Regions from separate parts of the Ruegeria alba genome, predicted to be linked through region 2. Evidence: riboswitches for the same ligand, from Rfam matches in the RefSeq annotation. Region 2 holds a riboswitch; each other region holds the start of a gene.
The links. Region 2 has a riboswitch for cobalamin ahead of MB818_RS17295 (hypothetical protein). Riboswitches for the same ligand answer to the same signal wherever they lie in the genome.

Region 1 (7,630 bases), on a different contig from region 2:
GATCCCGTCCTCGAAGATGCTGATCATCAGCGGCGAGATTTCCAGCGGTACGCCGGTGCGGTCGGCAATCGACTGAAACAGGCCGATATCCTTTTTCACCAGGTCCATGGTGAAGTTGATGTCGCGACTGCCGTTCAGGATCACCTGGCTTTCCGTCTCGTGCACGAAGGAGGTGCCCGAGCTGATCTTGATCGCCTCGTAGGTGGTGTTCAGATCCATGCCGGCGGCCTTCATCGTCACCAGCGCCTCGCAGCAGGTCAGCAGGTTTGCGGTGGCCAGATAGTTGGTCATCACCTTCAGGACCGAGGCGCTGCCCAGCGGTCCGGTATGCAGGATGCGACGGCCCATGACGGTCAGAAAGGGCAGGATGCGCTCGAACGTGGCCCGGTCGCAGCCCGCGAAAATCGAGATATTGCCGGTATCGGCCCGGTGACAGCCCCCCGAGACCGGGCAGTCGACCGCGGCCCCGCCGCGCGCGATCACCTGTTCACCCAGCCGTTTGACCTCGGCCTCGTCGGTGGTGGACATTTCCATCCAGATCTTGCCGGGTCCGACCTCGGGCAACATCTCCTCCATCACCGCGGCACTGGCGGCGGGCGACGGCAGACAGGTGATCACCGCGTCGCAATCGCGCATCATCTGCGCCGGCCCTTCAGCCGCCTTGGCGCCGCGCGAGACGAAACCCGCGACAAGATCGGGGTTGAGATCGTGCACCGTCAGGTCGATGCCATTGCGCAGGAGCGAGCCCGAGAGCTTGCCACCCACATTGCCCAGTCCGATAAAGCCTACTTTCATTGCGTCCTCCCTTGCCGGTCCTGCCGGGGTCATGGTTCGCGCGCAGTATGAAAGCTGGATTTAGCCAAGAGAAACGAATAAAAAATCGAAAGATGCCATGAATTTTTTGGTGATGGATGTCGAACCAGCGCAGCCGACAAAATTTCCCCGGAAATTTTGTCCCAGAAAATTTGAATTTTCTGGGCCCCGCCCCGATCCTCGGTCCCGAGCCACGCTGAGATGGCCCGCCTGCCCAACCCGGTCTGGCTGCGGACGTTCGAGGCCGCCGCGCGCCATCTGAACTTCACCGAGGCCGCGCGCGAATTGGGGCTGACCCAGACCGCCGTATCCCTGCATATCCGTTCGCTCGAGGCGGAACTGGGCGAGCCGCTCTTCACGCGCGCCGCCCGGCGGCTGGGCCTGACCGAGCTGGGGCGCAGCTATGCGCTGTCGGTGCGGCAGGCGCTGGCGGATGTGGCGTTGTCGACCTCCAGCCTGTTCGGCCCGGCCAGGCGCGGCATCCTGCGCATCCGTGCGCCGATCTCCTCGGCGACCTACTGGCTGGCCGCCACCCTGCCTGATTTTGCCACCGATCATCCCGGCATCCCGGTCCGGCTGGTTTCGAACATCTGGGATGACGGTCCGGCGGCGGGCGGCGTGGATGTGGATATCCGGCTGGGGCGCGGCGACTGGGCAGGGCTGGTGACCGAGAAGCTCTGCGATGAGACCATCGTGCCGGTGGTCCGGGCCGGGGCGCCGGAGCAGCCCCTCGCGGCGTTACAGGCGCACCAGTTGATCCACATCCTGGGTTACGAGGACAACTGGCCGCGCTGGTTCGCGGCGCAGGGCCTGCCCGCTCCGACCGGCGGCAGCCTTTATTCAGTCGATACCACCGTCGCGGCGCTGCAACTGGTGATGGCGGGTGCCGGGCTGGCCATCGTGCTGACCCGCTTTGCCCAGGGCGCCATCGCCCAGGGGGCTCCGCTTCGGCTGGCGGGACCGCCGATTCCCTTTTCGCAGGCGCATTACTTGGTTCGGCCTGAACGCGCCGCCGCGCCCGGGGCCCCGGCACAGCTCTATCTCGACTGGCTGCGTACGCGGCTGGCGGCGGATGCCGCTGGCTGAACGTCAGAGGTCGCTTTTCCCCTGCCCCCTCAGGCGCACCGCCAAGCGCGCTTGACAAGGCCCCTGCCCATGCCGCATGTCCGCCCTGTTGGTGTCCGGGAAACCGGATGAAAAGGGAATGCGCCAGCGGATCGGCCCCAAGGCCGGACGTCAAGCGCAGCCGCCCCCGCGACCGTGACCGGAGAGGGTGCCCAAGCCACTGGCCGATTGGCCGGGAAGGCGGGACGCCCGACAGGGCAAGACCCTGACATCCGCAAGCCGGGAGACCTGCCAGCACCCGAAGACAAGACCGGACGGGGTGTTCCGGTGTCGGGTCCATGTCCGAGAGCGTGGCCCGCGCAAGCCCCGTCCCCCGCACCAGACGAGGGGGGATGAGAGACATGACCGAAGCTGCACCAGTCGAACTGCTGGTCTGCACCACCTGCCGCCGCGGTTTGCCGGTCGAGGACGATGCCCAGCGCCCCGGCGCCCTGCTGCACCGCGCGCTGAGCGCGGCCGAACTGCCCGAAGGGGTCACCGTGAGGCCGGTCGAATGCCTGTCCAATTGCGATCAGGGCTGTTCCATCGTGTTGCGCGGCGGCCCGGCGCGCTGGACCTTTGTTTATGAGAACCTCAACGAGGCCGACGACGTGGCCACCATCGTCGAGGGCGTCACCAAGTATCACGCCACCGCCGACGGGCTGGTGCCCTGGCGCGAGCGTCCCGTCCATTTCCGCAAGAACTGCGCCGCGCGCATCCCCCCGATCGGAGCCTGAGCCATGAGCACCCTTGAAAAACTCCCCGTTACCGTGATCACCGGCTTTCTCGGCTCGGGCAAGACCACGCTGATCCGCCACCTGATGCAGAACCCGCAGGGCAAGCGGCTGGCCGTGGTGGTCAACGAGTTTGGCGATGTTGGCGTCGATGGCGAGATCCTGAAAAGCTGCGCCATCCCGGAATGCCCGGCGGAAAACATCATGGAACTGGCCAATGGCTGCATCTGCTGCACCGTGGCCGATGATTTCATTCCTACCATCGAGGCGCTGATGGCGCTGGAGCCGCGCCCCGATCACATCCTGATCGAGACCTCGGGCCTGGCGCTGCCGAAACCGCTCTTGAAGGCGTTCGACTGGCCCGATATCCGGTCCAAGATCACCGTGGATGGCGTCATCGCGCTGGCCGATGCCGAGGCGGTGGCGGCAGGCCGCTTCGCGCCCAATGTCGCGGCGGTGGATGCCCAGCGGCTGGCAGACGACTCGATCGACCATGAAACGCCCCTGTCCGAGGTGTTCGAGGATCAGATTTCTTGCGCCGACATCATCCTGCTGACCAAGCCCGATCTGGCCGGCCCCGACGGCGTGGCCCGCGCGCGCGAAGTGATCGCGGCCGAGGCCCCCCGCCCGCTGCCGGTGGTCGAGGTGGCCGAGGGCGCGGTGGATGTGCGGGTGATCCTGGGCCTTGGCGCCGCCGCCGAGGACGACATGGACGCCCGCCCCAGCCATCACGACGGCCATGACGATCACGAGCATGACGATTTCGAAAGCATCGTGGTGGAACTGCCCGAACAGGCCGACCCGGCGGAGCTGGTCGCGCGGATCGAACGGTTGGCCAACGAGTTGAACATCCTGCGCGTCAAGGGCTATGCCGCCGTTGCGGGCAAGCCCATGCGCCTGCTGGTGCAGGCGGTGGGCGCGCGGGTGCGCCACCAGTATGACCGTCCGTGGCAACCCGGAGAGGAGCGCCGCTCGCGCATGGTGGTGATCGCCGAGCATCACGACATCGACCCGATCGCGATCCGTGCCATCCTGACCGGCGTTTCCGAGCCTGCGGAGTAAGCACACGCCATGCATGTCGTTTTCCGCGAAAGCCACGGGCTGGAAGAGACCGAGACCCCGACCGACCTGGGCCAGAGCCCGGCGGATCTGGTGGTTTTGTCGTTCTCGGACAGCGACCTGGGGGCTTTTGCGGCGGGCTGGCATCGCGGCGGCGGGACGGTGGGCAGAATGCCCACCCTACGACTGGCCAACCTGACGGCACTCAAGCATCCTCTGTCGGTCGATACCTATGTGGAAAATACCTTGTCAGGGGCCAAGGGCATTCTGATCCGGCTGATCGGCGGGGTGCCCTATTGGGCCTATGGGCTGCAACAGGTGCTGGCGCTGGCGCAGGAAAAGGGGCTGGCGCTGGCGGTGTTGCCGGCGGACGGGCGCGAGGATACGCGCCTTGACGCCTTTTCCACCCTGCCAGTGTCCACCCTGCGGAGGCTGCAACATCTGTGCGATACCGGCGGCGAGGTGGCGGCGCAGGCGGCACTGGCACAGATGGCTCTGGCGACCGGGCTTTATGCCGGGCCAGTGGTCGGGTCAAAGATACTACCCGAATGCGGGTTCTGGTGCCCCGAGCGCGGCGTGATCGCCCCCGAGACCGTGTTCGAGGGCGACGCCCCGCGCATTCTGGTGACCTTTTACCGCGCCTACCTGACTTCGGCCGACACGGCCTCGGTCGCGGCGCTGATCCGCGCCTTTCGCGCGCGTGGGTTTCAGGCGATGGGCATGTTCGCGCCCTCACTGAAGGCGCCCGCCGCTGCCGACTGGATTGCCGGGCAGATGCAGGGGCTGGCCCCGGCGGCCATCGTCAATGCCACCTCTTTCTCCGGCAAGGGCGCCAATGGCGCCTCGCCGCTTGATGCCGCCGGTGTACCGGTGTTCCAGGTGGCGCTGGCCACCTCGCGCCGCAAGGCCTGGGCCGAGGCCGAGCGTGGTCTGTCGCCTGCAGATCTGGCCATGCATGTGGTCCTGCCCGAGGTCGACGGGCGCATCGACGCAGGCCTGATCTCGTTCAAGGAGCCGGGCAAACGCGACCCGGAGTTGGAGTATTCCCGTTTCGCGCACCGCCCAGAACCCGACCGGATCGAGGCGGTGGTGAACCGGGTGTCGGGCTGGCTGCGGCTGGCGGCCAAACCCGCTGCCGAGCGGGTGCTGGCGCTGGTTCTGTCCACCTATCCCGGCAAGGACTGGCAGATGGCCCATGCGGTGGGTCTGGACGCGCTGGCCTCGGCCGAGGCGATCCTGAGTGATTTGCAGGATGAAGGGTACGGCGTCGCATCAGGGCAACCGATTGCGGAAGACCTGCAAAATGTGTCGATTTCGTGGCCAATCGCGGAATACCGCAAAGCTTTGGCCAGCTTTCCGCCACAATTGCGCCAAAATCTGCAAGACGTCTGGGGTGAGCCCGAAAGTGATCCGGCATTTTCGCAAGGTAATTTGCAGTTTCGCGCCATCCGGCGTGGCAAGGCGCTGGTCGCCCTGCAACCGGAACGGGGCACGCCCGAGGCGCGCGATGACGATTATCACGACCTCTCCCGCACTCCGCGCCACGGCTATGTCGCCTTCTATCTCTGGCTGCGGCAGGCGCTGGGGACCGATGCGCTGATCCATATCGGCGCCCATGGCACGCTGGAATGGCTGCCGGGCAAGGCGGTGGCGCTGTCGGGGGCCTGCTGGCCCGAGGTGCTGATCGGCGATCTGCCGGTGATCTATCCCTTTATCGTCAACGATCCGGGCGAGGCCGCACAGGCCAAGCGCCGCATCGGCGCGGTGACGCTGGGCCATATCCCCCCAGCCCTGCGCAGCAGCGGCACGCCGGACCGGATGGTGCAACTCGAAGCACTGCTGGACGAGTTTTCCAATGCCGACGGGCTGGACCCCAAGCGCCGCGACCGCTTGCAGGGAGATATCCGGGCCGAGGCGCAGGCGCTGGGGCTGGAAGACGATCTGGGCCTTGATCGCGCCACCTCGACCGCCGAGGCGATCACCCGCATCGACCGCTTTGTCTGCGACGTGAAGGAAAGCCAGTATGGCGACGGGCTGCATGTCTATGGCCGCCTGCCCGAGGTCAGCGGCCCGTTCGATCCCGCTCCTTCGGCGCAGGGCGAGGCGCGCGCGCTGATCGACGCGCTGGCGGGCAAGCGGATCGCGGCGGGGCCGTCGGGGTCGCCTTATCGGGGGCGGACCGATGTGCTGCCCACGGGGCGCAACCTTTATACCACCGATCCACGGTCGGTCCCCACCCGCGCGGCCTATGCGCAGGGCGTGAAGCTGGCCGAGGAACTGGTGCGGCGGCATTTGCAGGAAGAAGGCGATTACCCCAAGGGGCTGATCGTCGATCTCTGGGGCTCGGCCACCATGCGCACGGCGGGCGAGGAATTCGCTATGGCGCTGCATCTGCTCGGTGTAAAACCGGTGTGGGATCAGGGGTCCGAGCGGGTTTCGGGGATCGAGGTGCTGCCGATCACCGACCTGGACCGGCCCCGGCTCGACGTGACCCTGCGCGTTTCGGGCCTGTTCCGCGACGTGTTTCCGACCCTTTCGGCGCTCTTCGGTCAGGCGGTGCGCGCGCTTTGCGCGCGTGACGAGGCGCCCGACTGGAACCCCTATGCCGGACACGCGCCCGCCGCCCGCGTCTATGGCCCGGCGCCGGGCAGCTATGGGCTGGGCATGGGCCACCTGCCCGAGACCTATACGGACGAGGCCCGCCAACAGGCGGGAGAGGCCTGGCTGGCGGCCAGTTCCTTTGCGCTCGAGGGCGAGAACATCGCCCGCGATGCCGAGGGCATCCGCGACCGCGTCGCCAAGGCCGACGGGTTCGTGCATTTGCAGGACCTGGCCGAGACCGACCTTCTCCTGGCCGCCGACTATGCCACGCATGAGGCAGGCTTTGCCGCCGCCAAACGGGTGACAGGGGGCACCGCGCAACTTTATCACCTCGACAACACCAACCCCGACACCCCGCGCGCCCGGACCCTGCCCGAGGAAATCGCCCGCGTGGTGCGCGCCCGCGCCGCCCATCCCGGCTGGATCGCGGGCATGATGCGGCACGGGTTCCGGGGCGCCGCCGAGATCGCGGCGACGCTCGACCACATGGCCTCGTTCGCGCATCTGGCCGACAGCGTGGCGCCGCATCTCTTTGACCTCTACCACGATGCCACTTTGGGAGACGCGCAGGTCGCGGCCTTCCTGCAAGAGGCCAATCCGCAGGCCTATCAGGCCATGCTGGACCGGTTCCGCGCGCTCTACGAGGCGGGTCTGTGGCAGACCAGGCGCAACTCGATCCGGGCCGATCTGGAGGGGCTGGCATGACCGCACCCATCGTACAGGGCTGGTGCCCCGGCGCGCATCGCCCGATGATGTCGGGCGACGGGCTGGTGGTGCGGGTGCGCCCGCGCCTCGCCCGGCTGAGCGTGGCGCAGGCGCTGGGTCTTTGCGTGCTGGCAGACCGGTTCGGCAATGGCACCATCGACCTGACCAACCGCGCCAACCTGCAACTGCGCGGGGTGGGTGAGGCGGATCATCAGCCGCTCTTGGCGGAACTGGCGGCGCTTGACCTGTTGGACGGTGAACCGGGGATCGAGGTACGGCGCAACATCCTGTTCTCTCCGCTTTACCGCGACGGCGACATGACCGACCGGCTGGGATGCGAGTTGACGGCGCGATTGGGCGAACTCCCCGCGCTGCCGGCGAAATTCGGCTTTGCCATCGACACCGGGGCGGGCCGCCTGCTGAGCGGGGACTCGGCGGATATCCGGCTGGAAACCGGCGGAAATGGCCTGATCCTGCGCGCCGATGGCATGGCCACGGGGCGCGAAGTGACCGAGGGCGAGGCGATTGATCGCCTGATCGAACTGGCGCGCTGGTTTGCTGACCGGTTTACCCCCGACACCCGCCGCATGGCGCGGCTGGTGCGGGCCGAACGC
Region 2 (7,630 bases):
GTTCTTCGAGGTGGACGATGTCGAACTGCGGTTCCGCGCCTCGCATTTCCCCTTCACCGAACCCTCGGCCGAGGTCGATATCCGCTGTTCCTGGGAAGGCGGCCAGCTGAAGATCGGCGAAGGTGACGACTGGCTGGAGATTTTGGGGTCCGGCATGGTGCATCCCAAGGTGATCGCCGCCGGCGGCATCGACCCGGATGTCTATCAGGGCTTTGCATTCGGCATCGGTATCGACCGTCTGGCAATGCTGAAATACGGCATCCCCGATCTGCGCGCCTTCTTCGATTCCGACCTGCGCTGGCTACGCCACTACGGGTTTACGGCGCTGGACATGCCGAACCTGCATGGGGGGTTGAGCAGGTAAAGGGGTCATCCTGCGCCAGCGCGGAATCAAGGCCTAAGGCTGCCGCGCAATCGCCAGACCGCCCGCACGGGCTGGCGATATTGGACCGCCAGCACGCCCTTCGACGGTTATCCGGACTTGGCTGGCATTAACTGCCCCGCTCAACCCAAGGATCGCCATCCCGCGGTCTGGCGCTTGCGCGGCTCTTACCCCTTCAGATAGTCCTTGTACGGCCGCGCCTTGCGGCCGCGATATTTCACGGTCAGCTCCAGCGGCGTTTCGTTCTCGTCATAGATGCCCAACACGATCCCGCGTTTGCGGGATTTGGTGCGCATGGCGATCAGCTGTTCCTCGCTGCGGGTGGTGCGTTGCGACTGGCGGCGGGTCCAGCGGAACAGCTTGTCATACATCCCGGCTATCACATCGGCATGGGCCGGGTCGCCGCCCAGATCGACCAGTTCCTGCGGGTCGTTCCTCAGATCGAACAGCATCGGGCGCGGGTCGGCCTCGAAATGGATCAGCTTCCAGTCCTTGTCCGCCACCATGAACATCACTGCCTGCCGCACCGAGATGTCGTTCAGATGCGCAATCGGCGAGGCCGAGAAATCGTATTCGCAGATCACGTGATCGCGGAGCGTGTGGTCGCGCGCGCCGTGCAGGATCGGGATCAGGCTTTCCCCTTCGAGGATATGCATCGCCGGTTTGCCGCCCGCTGCCTCGACGAATGTCGGCGCCAGATCGATGCTTTCGACCAATGCGTCACAGACGCTGCCCCGGGTCGCGTCGGCCTCGGGGCGCGGATCGTAGACGATCAGCGGAACCCGCGTCGCGGCATCGTGAAAGAAAGTCTTTTCCCCCATCCAGTGATCGCCCAGGAAATCGCCATGATCCGAGGTCAGGACAATCATCGTGTCCTGCATGCGCCCGGTCTCCTCGAGCCATGTGAAGAGCCGCCCCATCTGGTCGTCGGCCTGTTTGATCAGCCCCATATAGGCGGGGATCACCGCATCGCGCACCTCTTGCCGGGAAAACGCCTCACCCACCTTGGTGTCCATGAAGGCCTTGAACAGCGGGTGGGCGTTTTGCCGTTCGCTGTCGCTGCGCACCACGTCCTGCACATGTTCGGGGCCATACATGCTGGCATAGGGTTCGGGCACGATATAGGGCCAGTGCGGCTTGATATAGCTCAGGTGACAGCACCACGGACCGGTCTGGTGTTCGATGAATTCCATCGCGCGGGTGGTCAGATAGGGGGTCTCGCTGTCCTCTTCGGCGATATTGGCGGGGCGGGTCGCGTTCTTGAGGAACCAGCCCGATTGCACATTGCCCTCGGCATCCAGCCCGGAATTGGCAAAGTCGTGCCAGGGGTTGTCGCTCTCATAGCCCTTGGCGCGCAGGTACTTGTTGTATTCCCTGGCGCCATCGGGGTCGTAATAGCCATCCGGTCCCTCGGGCAGCATGCCATCGTCGCGCTCGAAGACGTCGAACCCGCATTCCGCCACCCGCGCCCCGATCAGCGAATCCGGCTCAAGCCCCAGCCGTGCCATGCCTTCCTCGTCCGCGCGCATGTGGGTCTTGCCCACCAGCCAGCAGCCCATCCCGGCCGCACGCAGGTGGTCGCCCATGGTCATCTCGCCCACCTTGAGCGGTATGCCGTTCCAGCTGGCTCCGTGCGAATGCACATAGCGCCCGGTATAGGTGCTCATCCGGGACGAACCGCAGATCGGCGACTGGATATAGGCACGGTCGAAGCGCACCCCTTGTGTCGCCAACTGGTCGATATTGGGCGTGTTCAGGGTCTTGTGGCCGTAACAGCTGAGGTAATCCCAGCGCAGCTGATCAAACATGATGAACAGGATATTCATGGGCGCGCATACCTTTTACATATCTGTCGGAAAGCCTGCAGTTCCGGTCTAGACTACCCGCACTCTAGCCGGGTTGGGACCAAGTAGGAAACATGGCACCGGGCCCTTCCGTGCATTTCTGGCCAAGGGTTTGGCTCGCCTGTCGGTAAGCTTTAACTTAGCTGCCCTTCAGGCGGGGTCTGAACGGCCTAAAGCGTAGGATTCACTGTTGCCGGGTTGCCCTTTTGTGCCCCGAATCCTTGCGCACTCACCAGCATCGTGACTTGCGACAAAGCTTCTTTCGGAGTCATGTTGCGGCTGGGCAAGGTGTTGCGGCCTTGGATGTGGGCTCGATCGGAGAGGGAATTTTGCGGATGGCGCAATTGGTGATCTATGCGCTGCAAGTTGGGGGAGGCTCGCTGGCGATCTGCCAGTTGCCGGGCCTGTCTGGCAACTATTCAAGTGATATTGATCTGATCGGGTCCTGGGCGCCCGGGCTGGTGATCTCGATGACGACCGAGGTCGAGATGTTGCAGCACGGTGCACGCAATTTTGGTGCTGATATCCAGAGTCGCGCCTGCCGCTGGGCTCATCTGCCGGTCGATGATTTCGGAGTGCCTGGCCGTGATGCCGAGATCAGTTGGAAGGCGATCAGCAAATCGGCCCGGCATGCGCTGCGCGGCGGCGGGCGCGTATTGATCCATTGCAAGGGCGGCTGTGGCCGGTCGGGCATGGCGGCGTTGCGCCTGATGATCGAGACGGGCGAAGAGCCGAAGGCGGCGCTGGCGCATTTGCGGTCGGTCCGCTCCTGTGCGGTGGAAACCGACGCCCAGATGGACTGGGCGCTGGCAGGCCGTGCTATCCGGGACTGATCCTTCAGGCCGTTGCTTGCGCTGTCGCAGCAGAGTGGACGCAGCGGGGGCGGGCCTCGGCCATGGCGCATGGTACCGGGCCCAGCCCGGCGGCAAATCCCGCTCCGTCGGGTGTCATCAGCGCATCGGCAAAGCGATTCAGATGCGACAGGGCGGTGTCTTCGTCGACGCCGCAGAACACGCGGATCCGGCTGTGCGAGGCGGCGTAGCGGGCCATGCAACCTGCTCCACACGGGGGCATCTCGCAATGCCCCTCGATCGCGAAACCTGCATCGGTCATCGGTTCAGCCTGCCGCAGCGCGCGGGCGAGGTTCTCGGCCAATGCCGACAACGCCGGGCAGGGCCTGCCGGTTCGGCGACAGAGCGTTGCGGCAAATTCATGCGTTCTTGTAGTCCAGATCATCCTGCGCCCTCCGCGCGGCGGAACAGGGTGTCGGGGACCGGCCGATCAGGGCCTAGGCATCCCGTCCGGACACCCCGCCCGGGTTCGAGTTACGGTTGCGATGGCAGGTCTCCTGACTTGCGGGTCCGGGCTTTGCCGGCCTTCCCGGCCCGGAGGGCCAGTGGCATTTCGGCATCGCTCACCGCTTACAGTTGCGGGGGCAGTCTCGGCATTGGTCCCCTGTCGCCAGAGGGCCGCACCGTGTTCCCTTTTCATCCCGGCGCATGTGCCACCGGGAACCATCGCCTCAGCGGTAGCGGGTGATGCGGGCCGAAGTCAAGCCGGGTGTTTCTGCCGGATTTTTCCCCATGTGGCGGGATGCTAGTATGGGTATCGAGTAGTCAGGCTGAAAAAGGGTGCCGTTATGCGGTTGAGAGGGGTGCGCGGCAGCAAGAATGTCGAGGATCGCCGCGCGCAGCGCGGCCGCGGTGGCATAGCCATCGGCGGGCGTGGGCTGGGTATCGGCGGGGTGCTGCTGCTGTTGGTGATCAGCGCCTTTACCGGCATCGACGTCACCCCGTTCCTGACCGAACAGCCGGGCCCGAGCCAGAGCACACCCAAGGAACTGACCGCCGAAGAGCGGCAGGCGGGCGAATTCGTCTCGCGCGTATTGGCCACAACCGAGGATGTCTGGGGCACGGTGTTCCGCGACCAGCTTGGCCGCGACTACATCCCGCCGACGCTGGTGCTGTTCTCTCAGGTGACATCCAGCGCCTGCGGCGGCGCCTCGGGCGCGACCGGGCCCTTCTACTGCCCGGCCGACCAGAAGGCCTATCTGGACACAGATTTCTTTGCCACGCTGGCGCGGCGCTTGCAGGCGGGTGGCGATTTTGCCGCCGCCTATGTGATCGCACACGAGGTGGCCCATCACGTGCAGAATCAGCTGGGCATTCTGGGCCAGGTGGATCAGGCGCGCCGGCAATCCTCGCAGGTCGAGGCCAACGCCCTGACTGTGCGGCTGGAATTGCAGGCCGATTGCCTGTCCGGGGTCTGGGCGCGCTCGGTCCGGGGTCTGATGGAACGCGGTGATCTGGAAGAGGCGTTGAACGCCGCTCGGATGATCGGCGACGACCGGCTGCAACGGCAGGCGGGCCGGGTGCCGCAACCGCATACATTCACCCACGGCACTTCGGCGCAGCGGGCGGCCTGGTTCGAACGCGGCTTTGATAGTGGCCGGGTCGCAAGCTGCGACACGTTCAGCACCAACCGGCTCTAATCCGCGCGCGGCAGCATCTCGGGCAGACGGCGCAGCACGTCCGAGGACTGCCGGGCACGGGCCAGCATCCAGCCGCCTTGCAGCAGGATGAACATGGTCTCGGCGGTCTTTTGCGGATCGGCCAGCCCAAAGCGCCTGGCGTGATGCGCGCCCTCGGTGATCCAGCCTTCGAACAGGTGGCGGGCATGGGCGCGAAACGCGGCGTTGTCCGGCCCTTCGAACAGGGTCGACGAGATCGGGCAGCCATCCCACTGGCCCGATTTGTCGAATAGTTTCGCGACCTTGCCGCACAGAGCCTCCATCCCGGCATGAAAGCTCTCGGCTGGTTCGAACGAGGCCGCGATCAGCCGCAGCATCTGGTCCGAGGCCCAGGTGGCCGAGGCCAGCGCCAGGTCGGATTTCCCATTGGGAAAGTGGTGATAGAGCGAGCCCTTGGGCGCCTCTGCCTCGGCCAGCAGCTCGGACAATCCAACACCGTGATACCCCCGGCGCTGGAACAGCTGGGCGGCGGTGCGGATCAAGCGATCTTTGGTCGGAAGCGGACGTTGGGTCATGTGCCGGGGATATTGACAGCTCTAGACCGATTGGTCCAGACATGAGGAATAGACCAATCGGTCTAGGGAATCTGGAGGTCGCAATGCTGGATATGCAGTCATCTGTCAGGGTCGAGGATTTTCATTTCCCCGCCGGGTCGGCGCAGCTTTCGGCGCGGCTCTATCTCCCGGCGGGCACGCCCCGGGTTGCGGTGGTGATCAACAGCGCCACCGGGGTGCCGCGCGACTATTACCAGCATTTCGCCACATGGCTGGCGGCCGAGCAGGGCATGGCCTGCCTGACCTATGATTATCGCGATTTCGGGCATTCGTTGCGGGGGCCGCTTGCGGCCTCGACCGCCACCATGTCCGACTGGGCGCTCATTGACATGCCCGCCGCCTATGCCGAGATGCAGCGCCGGTTTCCCGGCCTGCCGCTCTGGGTGATCGGCCATTCGCTGGGCGGCATGCTGGGGCCGCTGCAACCGGGCATCGAGCCCATCGCGCGCATGATCTGCGTCTGTTCCGGGCTGGTGCATCACTCGGACCACCCCTGGCCCTATCAGGCGCTGGCACGGCTGTTCTGGTTCGGCCATGCGCCCCTGCTGGTCAAGACCTTGGGCTATCTGCCGGGCCGCGCGATTGGCTTTGGCACCGACCTGCCGCCCGGCGTCTATTGGGAATGGCGGCGCTGGTGCACAACACCCGGCGCCTATCTGTCCGAGACAGGCACCCGCCTGCCGAAACCCGATTGGGGCCGCTCGAACGCGCAGGTCGATCTCTTTGCCTGCGCGGATGACGATACGATCCCGCCCGAGTGTGTCTGGCGTCTGGCCGATCTCTATGGCGCCAGTGCCCGGCGGCACCTGTTGCGGCCAAAGGAGCACGGGGTAAGCGAAATCGGCCATCTGGGCGCCTTTGCCCGGCGCAATGTCGCACTCTGGCCCCGGCTGATCGCCCCCTGACGCGGGGGCGATCCCGAGGCTGGTCAGCCCTTGTTCCGGCCCTCCTTGTCGCGCATCACCGCGCGAACCATCTTGCCAAACGCCTTGTCGCGCGAGCGTGCTTCGGCCACGCTTTCCGAGTTGCGCGCATCCTCGCGCCGCAACTTGCGCCAGCGGTCGAGGCGGGCAGGCTCCAGCGTTCCCGCCGCAATCGCGGCCTGGATGGCGCAGCCCGGTTCGCTGTCATGTCCGCAATCCGAGAAACGACAGCCGGTGGCAAGGTCCGAAAGGTCCTGAAACACCTCGTCGATCCCGTCGCCCGCATCCAGCAGGCGCAGGGCCCGCATGCCCGGTGTATCGACCAGCCAGCCGCCGTTGACCATCCGCCGCAGGGCGCGGGCGGTGGTGGTGTGACGGCCCTTGGCATCATCCTCGCGGATGCCGGCCGTGGCCTCCTGCGTACCGGTGAGAGCATTCATCAACGTGGTCTTGCCAACGCCTGATGAGCCCACCAGCGCCCCGGTCTGGCCGGATGGGCACCATGAGAGGATCTGATCCAGATCGGCAGGATCAAGAGCGTTGACCGCCAGCACCGTCAGAAACGGCGCCAGCGCCTCGGCCCGCGCGACATAGGCGCGGGGGTCGGTACAGGTGTCGGCCTTGGTCAGCACTACAACGGGATAACACCCGGCCTGATGGGCCAGCGCCAGATAGCGCTCCAATCGGGGCAGGTTGAAATCGGCGTTGCAGGAACTGGTGATGAACAGAACGTCGACATTGGCCGCGATCAGCTGCGCCTCGGCCCCGGTACCCGCCGCGCGCCGTTTCAACAGGCTGCGCCGGTCGAGCAGATGCCGGATGCGGTGCTCGGGATCGGCCAGGACCCAATCGCCCACGGCAAAGGTGCCGGTCGACTGGTCGGGTGGGGTCATCAGGGTACATTCGCCCTCGGGCGACAATCCGGTCAGGGTGCTGCGGTGAATGGCTGTCAGGCGATAGGGCGTACAGCCGGAATGGGCCGCGGCCTGCGCGGCAAAGAAAGAGGACCATCCAAGGTCCGGGAGTGTAAGAGACATCGGTCTGCCTGTTGCGAAAGAACGCAAGACGGGCGGATGGCGCACGCGCATCCGGCCGGAACGGGTTCAGGCAGGGGTGTGAGTCGTCAGAACCGCGCTGCCCGAAGGGTCTTTGCTACAATCATACATCCCTCCGCAGTCTACAGGGTTCCGGGAGCCGCAAGCGCGGCGGTGCAAGTGAGAGGCTGGACATCGACCCAAGCGGGACTCGTTGTGGCTGCTTCCTTCCGGACCTGACCAGGTTGGCGAGGCGCTCGCCCGCGCCAACCTCTCGCGACCCGATATAGGCAGGTCGGGCCGGGATGACAAGATCTCAAAGCCCGAGGCGCAGGCAGAGAAACCCCTCGTCATCCAGACCGA
Region 3 (7,630 bases), on a different contig from region 2:
GGCCCGATGCCGTGTTTATCGGTGGCGGTCTCAGCGTGTCACTGCTGGAATGGCTCTTTGCGCAACTGCCCCCCGGCACCCGGCTTGTCGCCAATGCGGTGACGCTGGAAAGCGAGGCTTTGCTGGCGCAATGGCAGGCCGACAAGGGCGGCGATCTGCTGCGGATCGAACTGGCGCAGGCTGCTCCGCTGGGGCCGCGCCGGGGTTGGAAATCGGCCTATCCGGTGGTGCAGTGGAGCGTCACGCTATGATCGTCGCGGGACTGGGTTTCACAACCACGGCTGAGGCGGTCAGCCTGCGCGCGGCCTATGACAAGGCCGCCGCCGGACAGGCGGTGGCCGCGCTCGCCACCGTTGCCGACAAGGCCGGGCACCCGGCGCTGGAGGCGCTGGCTGAGGAACTCGCCCTACCCTTGCACCTGATCCCCGCCGCTGAACTTGCAGGGCAGCGCACCCTCACCTGCTCGCCGCAAAGCCGCGCCAGCTATGGCACCGGCAGCGTGGCCGAGGCCGCAGCACTGGTCGCCGCCGGGCCGGGCGCGCGGCTGATCACCCCCAGACAGATATCGGACGACCGGCGCGCCACCTGCGCCCTCGCCATCGGAGACAAGACATGACCGTTCATTTCATCGGCGCCGGACCGGGCGCCGCCGACCTGCTGACCCTGCGTGGCCGCGATATCATCGCCTCTTGCCCGGTCTGCCTCTATGCCGGGTCGCTGGTGCCCGAGGAGATCCTGAGCCATTGCCCCGAGGGGGCCAGGATCGTCAACACCGCGCCGATGGATCTGGATCAGATCATGGCCGAGATCGAGGCTGCGCATAAGGCAGGCCAGGATGTGGCACGGCTGCATTCGGGCGACCTGTCGGTCTGGTCGGCCATGGGCGAGCAGATCCGGCGGCTGAAACAGATGGGCATCCCGGTCAGCGTGACGCCCGGCGTGCCCTCGTTTGCCGCCGCCGCCGCCGCGCTGGGGACCGAGCTGACCCTGCCGGGTCTGGGGCAATCGGTGGTACTGACCCGCACGCCCGGTCGCGCCTCGTCAATGCCCGAGGGCGAGAGCCTGGAGAATTTCGCCCGTACCGGCGCCACGCTGGCCATCCACCTGTCGATCGGCAATCTGGATAAGGTGGTCGCCGATCTGGTGCCGCATTACGGCGCCGATTGCCCGGTGGCGGTGGTCTATCGTGCCAGCTGGCCCGACGAGCGGATCATCCGCGCCACGCTGGAGACGCTCAAAGAGGCGCTGGACGAAAGCATCTCGCGCACCGCGCTGATCCTGGTGGGGCCGGTGCTGAAGGGCGAAGGGTTCGACGAAAGCTGCCTCTATTCCCGCGAATACGACCGCCGTTACCGGCCGCAAAGCGCCGACAGCCCCTGGTCGAGCTGGAGCCATGGCGATGACTAACCCCCGCGGCCTGATGATCTCGGCCCCGGCCTCGGGCACCGGCAAGACCACGGTCATGCTGGGGTTGTTGCGCGCGCTGGCCGAGGATGGGCTGACCGTGCAACCCTTCAAGAGCGGACCGGACTATATCGACCCCGCCTTTCATCTGGCGGCGGCGGGACGGGCCTCGTTCAACCTCGACAGCTGGGCGATGGGCAAGGGTCTGCTGGATGCTGTGGCCGCGCAGGCGTCGGGCGCCGATATCGTGGTGGCCGAAGGGTCCATGGGCCTGTTCGACGGCGTGGCGAAACCGGGCGAAACCGGCCACGGGTCGAGCGCCGAAACCGCGCTCAGGATGGGCTGGCCGGTAGTGCTGGTTCTCGATGTGGGCGGACAGGCGCAATCGGCGGCGGCGACCGCGCTGGGGTTCCGGATGTACAACCCCGACCTGCCCTTTGCCGGAGTGATCCTGAACCGCTGTGCCAGCCCCCGGCACGAGCGGCTGACCCGGCTGGGAATGGAGCGCGCGGGCCTGCCGGTTCTGGGCGTGCTGCCCCGGCGCGGCGACCTGACCCTGCCCGAGCGGCATCTGGGCCTCATTCAGGCGGTCGAACACCCCGACCTGGAGGCCGCCATCGCGGGCTATGCCGCCTTCCTGCGCGACCATGTGGATCTGGAGGCGATCAAGGGGGCAGCGGTCTCCTCAGGCCCCAATGGGCCATCGTCGACCGCGCTGCCGCCGCCCCCGGCCCAGCGCATCGCATTGGCGCGGGACGCCGCGTTCTCGTTCACCTATCCGCATCTGCTGGAAGGCTGGCGCGCGGGCGGCGCCGAGATCCTGCCGTTTTCGCCGCTGGCTGACGAGGCCCCCGCACCCGATGCCGATCTGGTCTGGCTGCCCGGCGGCTATCCCGAACTGCATGCGGGCACACTTGCCGCCGCCGAAACCTTTCGCGCGGGGCTGAGACGGCATGCCGAAACCCGGCCCGTGCATGGCGAATGCGGCGGCTACATGGCATTGGGTGAGGCGCTGATCGACAAGGATGGCACCCGCCACCGGATGGCGGGTCTGTTGGGCCTCGTCACCTCGTATGAAAAGCGCAAGTTCAACCTGGGCTATCGCCGGGCCGAACTGCTGGCGCCCCTGCCCGGCTATGGCACCGGCACCACCCTGCGCGGGCACGAGTTCCACTATTCCTCGATCCTGGAACAACCCGACGCGCCGCTGGCCCGTGTGTTCGATGCCGAAGGCGTCGAGGGGCCGCAAACCGGGTCCGTGCGCGGGAATGTCACCGGCACCTTCTTTCACCTGATCGCAGAGGCGGGATCATGAGCGGCTTTGTCTCCTTTGTCGGCTCGGGGCCGGGCGACCCGGACCTGTTGACGCTGAAAGCGGTGGATCGGCTGGGCAAGGCCGATGCGGTGCTGTTCGACGATCTGTCGAGCGGTCCGATCCTGACCCATGCGCGCGCGGATGCCGATCTGGTGGGGGTGGGCAAACGGGCGGGCCGCGCCTCGCCCAAACAGGACCATGTGAGCCGCCTGCTGGTGGATTATGCCCAGACCGGCGCGCATGTCGTGCGGCTGAAATCCGGCGATGGCGGTCTCTTTGGCCGGCTGGAGGAGGAACTGGTCGCGCTGCGCGCGGCCGGGATCGGATACGAGATCATCCCCGGCATCCCCTCGGCGGTGGCGGCGGCGGCGGCGGCGGGCATCCCGCTGACCCGACGACTGACCGCGCGGCGGGTGCAATTCGTCACCGGCCATGACGTCAGCGGGCAATTGCCCCCCGACCTGAACCTGCCCGCACTGGCAGACCCGCAGGCCACCACGGTCGTGTTCATGGGCAAGCGCACCTTTCCACTGCTGCTGGATGCGCTTGAGGCGCATGGCCTGCCACGTTCGACGCCTGCGCTGATGGCCGAAAGCGTCTCGACCCCTGAACAGCGCCTGACCCGCGCCACCATGGGTGAACTGGCCGAACGGCTGGCAGCGGAGATCGGCACCGCACCCGCCCTGATCCTGTATGGTCCGCTGGCGGAGTTCGGCGATGACTGAGCTTCTCCTGATCGGAATCGGCACCGGCAATCCCGACCACATCACCCGCGAAGGCATCGCCGCCATTCGCGCCGCCGATCTGATCCTGATCCCGCGCAAGGGGGCGGGGAAATCCGATCTGGCCGGGCTGCGCGAGCGCATCATCACTGACGCCACCGACACGCCGCCGCAGATCGCCTATTTCGACATCCCCGCGCGCCGCGCCGAGGATGGGTATCTGAAGGGTGTCGACGAGTGGCACGATGCCATTGCGCTCCGCTGGCAGGCGGCGATGGAGGACCACCCCGACGCGGCGCGGGTGGCGCTGCTGATCTGGGGCGACCCGTCGCTCTATGACAGTTCGCTGCGAATCGCGGCGCGGCTCGATCCGCAACCCAGGGTACGGGTGATTCCCGGCATCACCGCGCTTCAGGCGCTGACGGCGGCGCATGGCATTCCGGTCAACGCATTGGGGGCACCGTTCTTGGTCACCACCGGGCGGCGCCTGCGCGACGAAGGCTGGCCGCCCGCGGTGGATACCGCGGCCGTGATGCTGGACGGCGAATGCTCGTTCCAGGCGCTGGATATGTCCGATTACCACATCTGGTGGGGCGCCTATGTGGGCATGGAGGAACAGATTCTGGTGGCGGGACCACTGGCCGAGATGGCGGGCGAAATCGTCGAAACCCGTGCCCGCGCCCGTGCCGATCACGGCTGGATCATGGATATCTATCTTTTGAAAAAGCGCGAAAACTGACCGGAAAGGTCGCAAATGACGATTGCGCCGGATGCGCGTTCGCGGCTAAATGGAGGGGTCTGGTCCTGCCGGAGCAATCCGGATGCTAAGAGGGAATTTGGTGCGACCGCCCGTCGGTTCAGGCCAAAGCCGCCCCCGCGACTGTAAGCGGTGAGCCTCTGTTCAACCAGCCACTCCCGGGTTCGCTCCGGGGGGAAGGCGAACAGAGGCACCGACCCGCGAGCCAGGAGACCTGCCAGACAGGTAATGAAACACCGGCCGTCGGGTGCGGCGGCAAGGAGGAAATGACATGACGACCAAAACACTCAAGGCATCGGCCACCGGTTCCGCGATCCTGCCGGCTCTGTTCGCCGTGATCCTGGGCCTGGGCATCGTGACCCTGGCGGGCCATGTGCAGGCATCCGCGCTGCATGACGCCGCCCACGACGTGCGCCACGCAACCGGCTTTCCCTGCCACTGAACCATGTTCAGTCGCATTCTGACCAGCGCGTTGTTCGCTGGCGCTGCAGCAGGGCTGATTGCCGCCTTGCTGCAGTTTCTGTTCGTGCAGCCCGTGTTGCTGCATGCCGAGTTGTATGAAACCGGCGAACTGGTGCATTTCGGCGCCGAGGCGGTAAGTGCCCAGCCCGACCTGCCCGGCATGTTCGCCGATCCGATGCGCGATGCGCTGACGGTCGTTTTTGCAATGCTCACCTATACCGGCTATGCGGTGGTGATGGTCGCCCTGATGTCGGTGTCCGAGGGGATGGGTCATGCGGTCACCGCGCGCGCCGGTCTGCTCTGGGGTCTGGCCGGGTTCATCACCTTTCACTTCGCGCCCGGACTGAGCCTCGCGCCCGAGGTGCCCGGTGTGTCCTATACCGATATCACCGCCCGCCAGATCTGGTGGACCGCGACCGTGGCCGCGGCGGGTATCGCCATGTGGCTGATCGCCTTCGGCGGCAACCTGATGGCCTATGGCGCCGCCGCGCTGCTGTTGATGGCGCCGCATCTGATCGGCGCGCCCGAGCCTGACAGCTTTGCCGGCCCGGTGCCGACCGAACTGGGCGCCCTGTTTGCCGCCCGCGCCTTTGGTGTCGGGATGGCAGCCTGGGTGTTGCTGGGTGGTTTCGCCGGTTACTTCTGGCAGACCGAGAGCAAGCGCGCCGAAGCGCACGCCTGATCCGTCGACCCATATGCCCCGCCGGACCCGTCCGGCGGGGTTTTCCTTTGCTAGGAGACTGATATGTCCCGCTCTCTCGCTCTCTTCGCCATCGGCCTTGTCTTTGGTGGCGGTGCCGGTTTCGTCACCGCGGCGGCCTATGGTGTCACCTTTGACGGTCATGACCACGGCGACGCGGCCCAGCATGGCGCCCATGACACGGCACAAGGCGGCCACGACCACGCCCAGGCCACCCATCTGCCCGCAGGCCCCGACGCACCCGGTGTGTCCGTGGCACTGACCCGCGATCCGATGTCGGGCTGGAACCTGCATGTAAGCCCGCAGAATTTCCGCTTTGCCCCCGAAAACGCCTCGGCCAGTGACGTGCCGGGCGAAGGCCATGCCCATGTCTATGTCAACGACGTGAAACTGGCCCGGCTTTACAGCGAATGGATGCATATCCCCGACCTGCCCAAAGGTCCGGTCGAGGTGAAGGTCTCGCTGAACGCCAACAGCCACAGCCCGCTGATGGTCGATGGCATTCCGGTCGAGGCCGTGGTCACGGTTCAGGTGGAATAGGCCGGGATTCGCGCCAGCAGGCATTGCCGCAACCGTCCACAGGGACGGGCATCGGCAATCCAGCCTCCGGGGCTGTCCAGATAGACACGGCAGGTGGCGGCGATATCGTCGGCATCCGCCACCACGTCGAGGTCCGAGAACACATAGCTAGCCCGCCCCGGCCCCTGAAGGGCCAGCGCCACCGGGGTGGCGCAGGCGCCGAAACAGGCATGCTCCACCAGCTCCACCCGCCCGCTGAGCCCAGCGCGCGCCAACGCGTCGGACACGGCGGCACGCTCGGCCCCTTGGTCGCGGTCCCGCTCACCCTGACAGCTGGAGCAAAGGGAAAGGCGCATGTCGCTCATGGTGTCTCCTTGATCGGTGCGGCAGATGTGGCGCATCGGGTCCGCCGAGGCAAGCTCAACGCGCCATTTGCGCGGCCTCTATCCGCAGCGCATCCAGCACCCCGGCGACCGAGGGCGACAGGCTGGCAGATTTGCGCATCGACACGCCCACCGGCCCGATCGGGATCGGCACCGGCCAGTCGACCCGTGACAGTGTTCCGGCGCTGATATCGTGGCGCGGCACATGCGCGGGCATCACCGCCAGCATGTCCGACCCCACCAACAGGCCCCGATTGGCCAGATACGACACCGATTCCACCGCATAGGGCGGCGCACCACCGCCCAGGTCGACAAAGACCTGATCCAGCTGGCGGCGCAACGTGGTTTCCGCCGGTGGCAGGATCCAGGGGTATTCCATCAGGTCGGTCAGCGCGGGCGCGGCATGGCGATGTACCGGGTGGTCACTCCGGGCGACACATATCACCTCTTCGTCGAACAGCCTCTCCTGCACGATCTCGGCCCGGTGCCGGTGCATCGGCAAGCGCCCCACCACCAGATCGACATCGCCCGAGCGCAGCGCCGGCATCAGCACCTCGTTGGTGCCCTCGACCAGTTTCACCACCAGCCCCGGCTTGTCGGTCAGAAGCCGGGTCAGCACGCGGGGCAAAAACTCGGCCGAGGCGGCCAACAGCGTACCCACCACCACGCGCCCGCCATTGCCCTCGTTCAGATCGTCAAGTTCCTGGGCTGCATGGGAAATCTGCGCCAGGATCAGCTTGCCATGCCGGATCAGCGCCGCCCCGAACACGGTGGGCACCATGCCGCGATTGGTGCGGTCGAACAGCTGCACGTCGAAATCCAGCTCCAGATCCTTGATCAGCTTGGTGGCGGCGGGCTGGGACATGTTCAGCGCCTGCGCCGCATGCAGGATCGAATGCCGCTCGCCCACGGCGACCAGCAGGCGCAGCTGTTTCAGCTTGAGCCGGGTCAACACGCGCTCGACGATGCGGATCTGGGTGCGGTTCATGGTTTTTGCGATATCATGAAGCGTGGCTATCGGTCAAAGCGATAGCCGGATCGCCGCGCCGCGCTGTCGCAGCGCCGCCAGCAGGCTGAGCGCGGTCAGCGCCGAGGAACGCGGATTGCCCGGCAGCGGCAAGCCCTCGATCTGAAACCGGAACCGGCCAAAGGCGCCCTCGGCCGCAATCTCGTGGATATTGGCGGTGGCGCCGGGATCGGCGATCAGCTCGGCCCGGGTGGCGTCCAGCCCGGCCCCGGCCAGCGCCACGGCGGCGGCCACATTGGCGTTCTTGGGATAGGCCTGCGCCGCCGCGCGCGCGGTGCCGGTGAAATGGGTGGCGGGTGCGGTAAGCGCGTCCAGATCCAGCACATTTTCGGCGCGGCTGC

Region 1: another riboswitch for cobalamin. It lies ahead of MB818_RS06365 (DUF1636 family protein); the one in region 2 lies ahead of MB818_RS17295 (hypothetical protein).
Region 3: another riboswitch for cobalamin. It lies ahead of MB818_RS06435 (CbtB domain-containing protein); the one in region 2 lies ahead of MB818_RS17295 (hypothetical protein).

What each region holds. Positions count from the first base shown of each region.
Region 1 covers NZ_JAKOEM010000003.1:151,264-158,893, forward strand. The annotation lists gene MB818_RS06355 (NAD(P)-dependent oxidoreductase) at 1-795, opposite strand, end outside; gene MB818_RS06360 (LysR substrate-binding domain-containing protein) at 1,015-1,899, shown strand; cobalamin riboswitch at 1,972-2,188, shown strand; gene MB818_RS06365 (DUF1636 family protein) at 2,280-2,654, shown strand; gene cobW (cobalamin biosynthesis protein CobW) at 2,658-3,713, shown strand; gene cobN (cobaltochelatase subunit CobN) at 3,723-7,016, shown strand; gene MB818_RS06380 (ferredoxin-like domain-containing protein) at 7,013-7,630, shown strand, end outside.
Region 2 covers NZ_JAKOEM010000019.1:27,471-35,100, forward strand. The annotation lists gene pheS (phenylalanine--tRNA ligase subunit alpha) at 1-364, shown strand, start outside; gene MB818_RS17285 (sulfatase-like hydrolase/transferase) at 550-2,208, opposite strand; gene MB818_RS17290 (protein-tyrosine phosphatase family protein) at 2,562-3,059, shown strand; gene MB818_RS17295 (hypothetical protein) at 3,064-3,462, opposite strand; cobalamin riboswitch at 3,548-3,760, opposite strand; gene ypfJ (KPN_02809 family neutral zinc metallopeptidase) at 3,866-4,717, shown strand; gene MB818_RS17305 (TetR/AcrR family transcriptional regulator) at 4,714-5,271, opposite strand; gene MB818_RS17310 (alpha/beta hydrolase family protein) at 5,355-6,215, shown strand; gene rsgA (ribosome small subunit-dependent GTPase A) at 6,239-7,270, opposite strand; RNA gene ffs (signal recognition particle sRNA small type) at 7,446-7,544, opposite strand; gene MB818_RS17325 (5'-nucleotidase C-terminal domain-containing protein) at 7,584-7,630, opposite strand, start outside.
Region 3 covers NZ_JAKOEM010000003.1:163,179-170,808, forward strand. The annotation lists gene cbiE (precorrin-6y C5,15-methyltransferase (decarboxylating) subunit CbiE) at 1-251, shown strand, start outside; gene MB818_RS06410 (cobalamin biosynthesis protein) at 248-616, shown strand; gene cobM (precorrin-4 C(11)-methyltransferase) at 613-1,407, shown strand; gene MB818_RS06420 (cobyrinic acid a,c-diamide synthase CobB) at 1,394-2,719, shown strand; gene cobA (uroporphyrinogen-III C-methyltransferase) at 2,716-3,444, shown strand; gene cobF (precorrin-6A synthase (deacetylating)) at 3,437-4,180, shown strand; cobalamin riboswitch at 4,224-4,434, shown strand; gene MB818_RS06435 (CbtB domain-containing protein) at 4,470-4,640, shown strand; gene MB818_RS06440 (CbtA family protein) at 4,644-5,342, shown strand; gene MB818_RS06445 (hypothetical protein) at 5,406-5,900, shown strand; gene MB818_RS06450 (DUF1636 family protein) at 5,888-6,244, opposite strand; gene MB818_RS06455 (LysR substrate-binding domain-containing protein) at 6,300-7,250, opposite strand; gene MB818_RS06460 (aspartate dehydrogenase) at 7,284-7,630, opposite strand, start outside.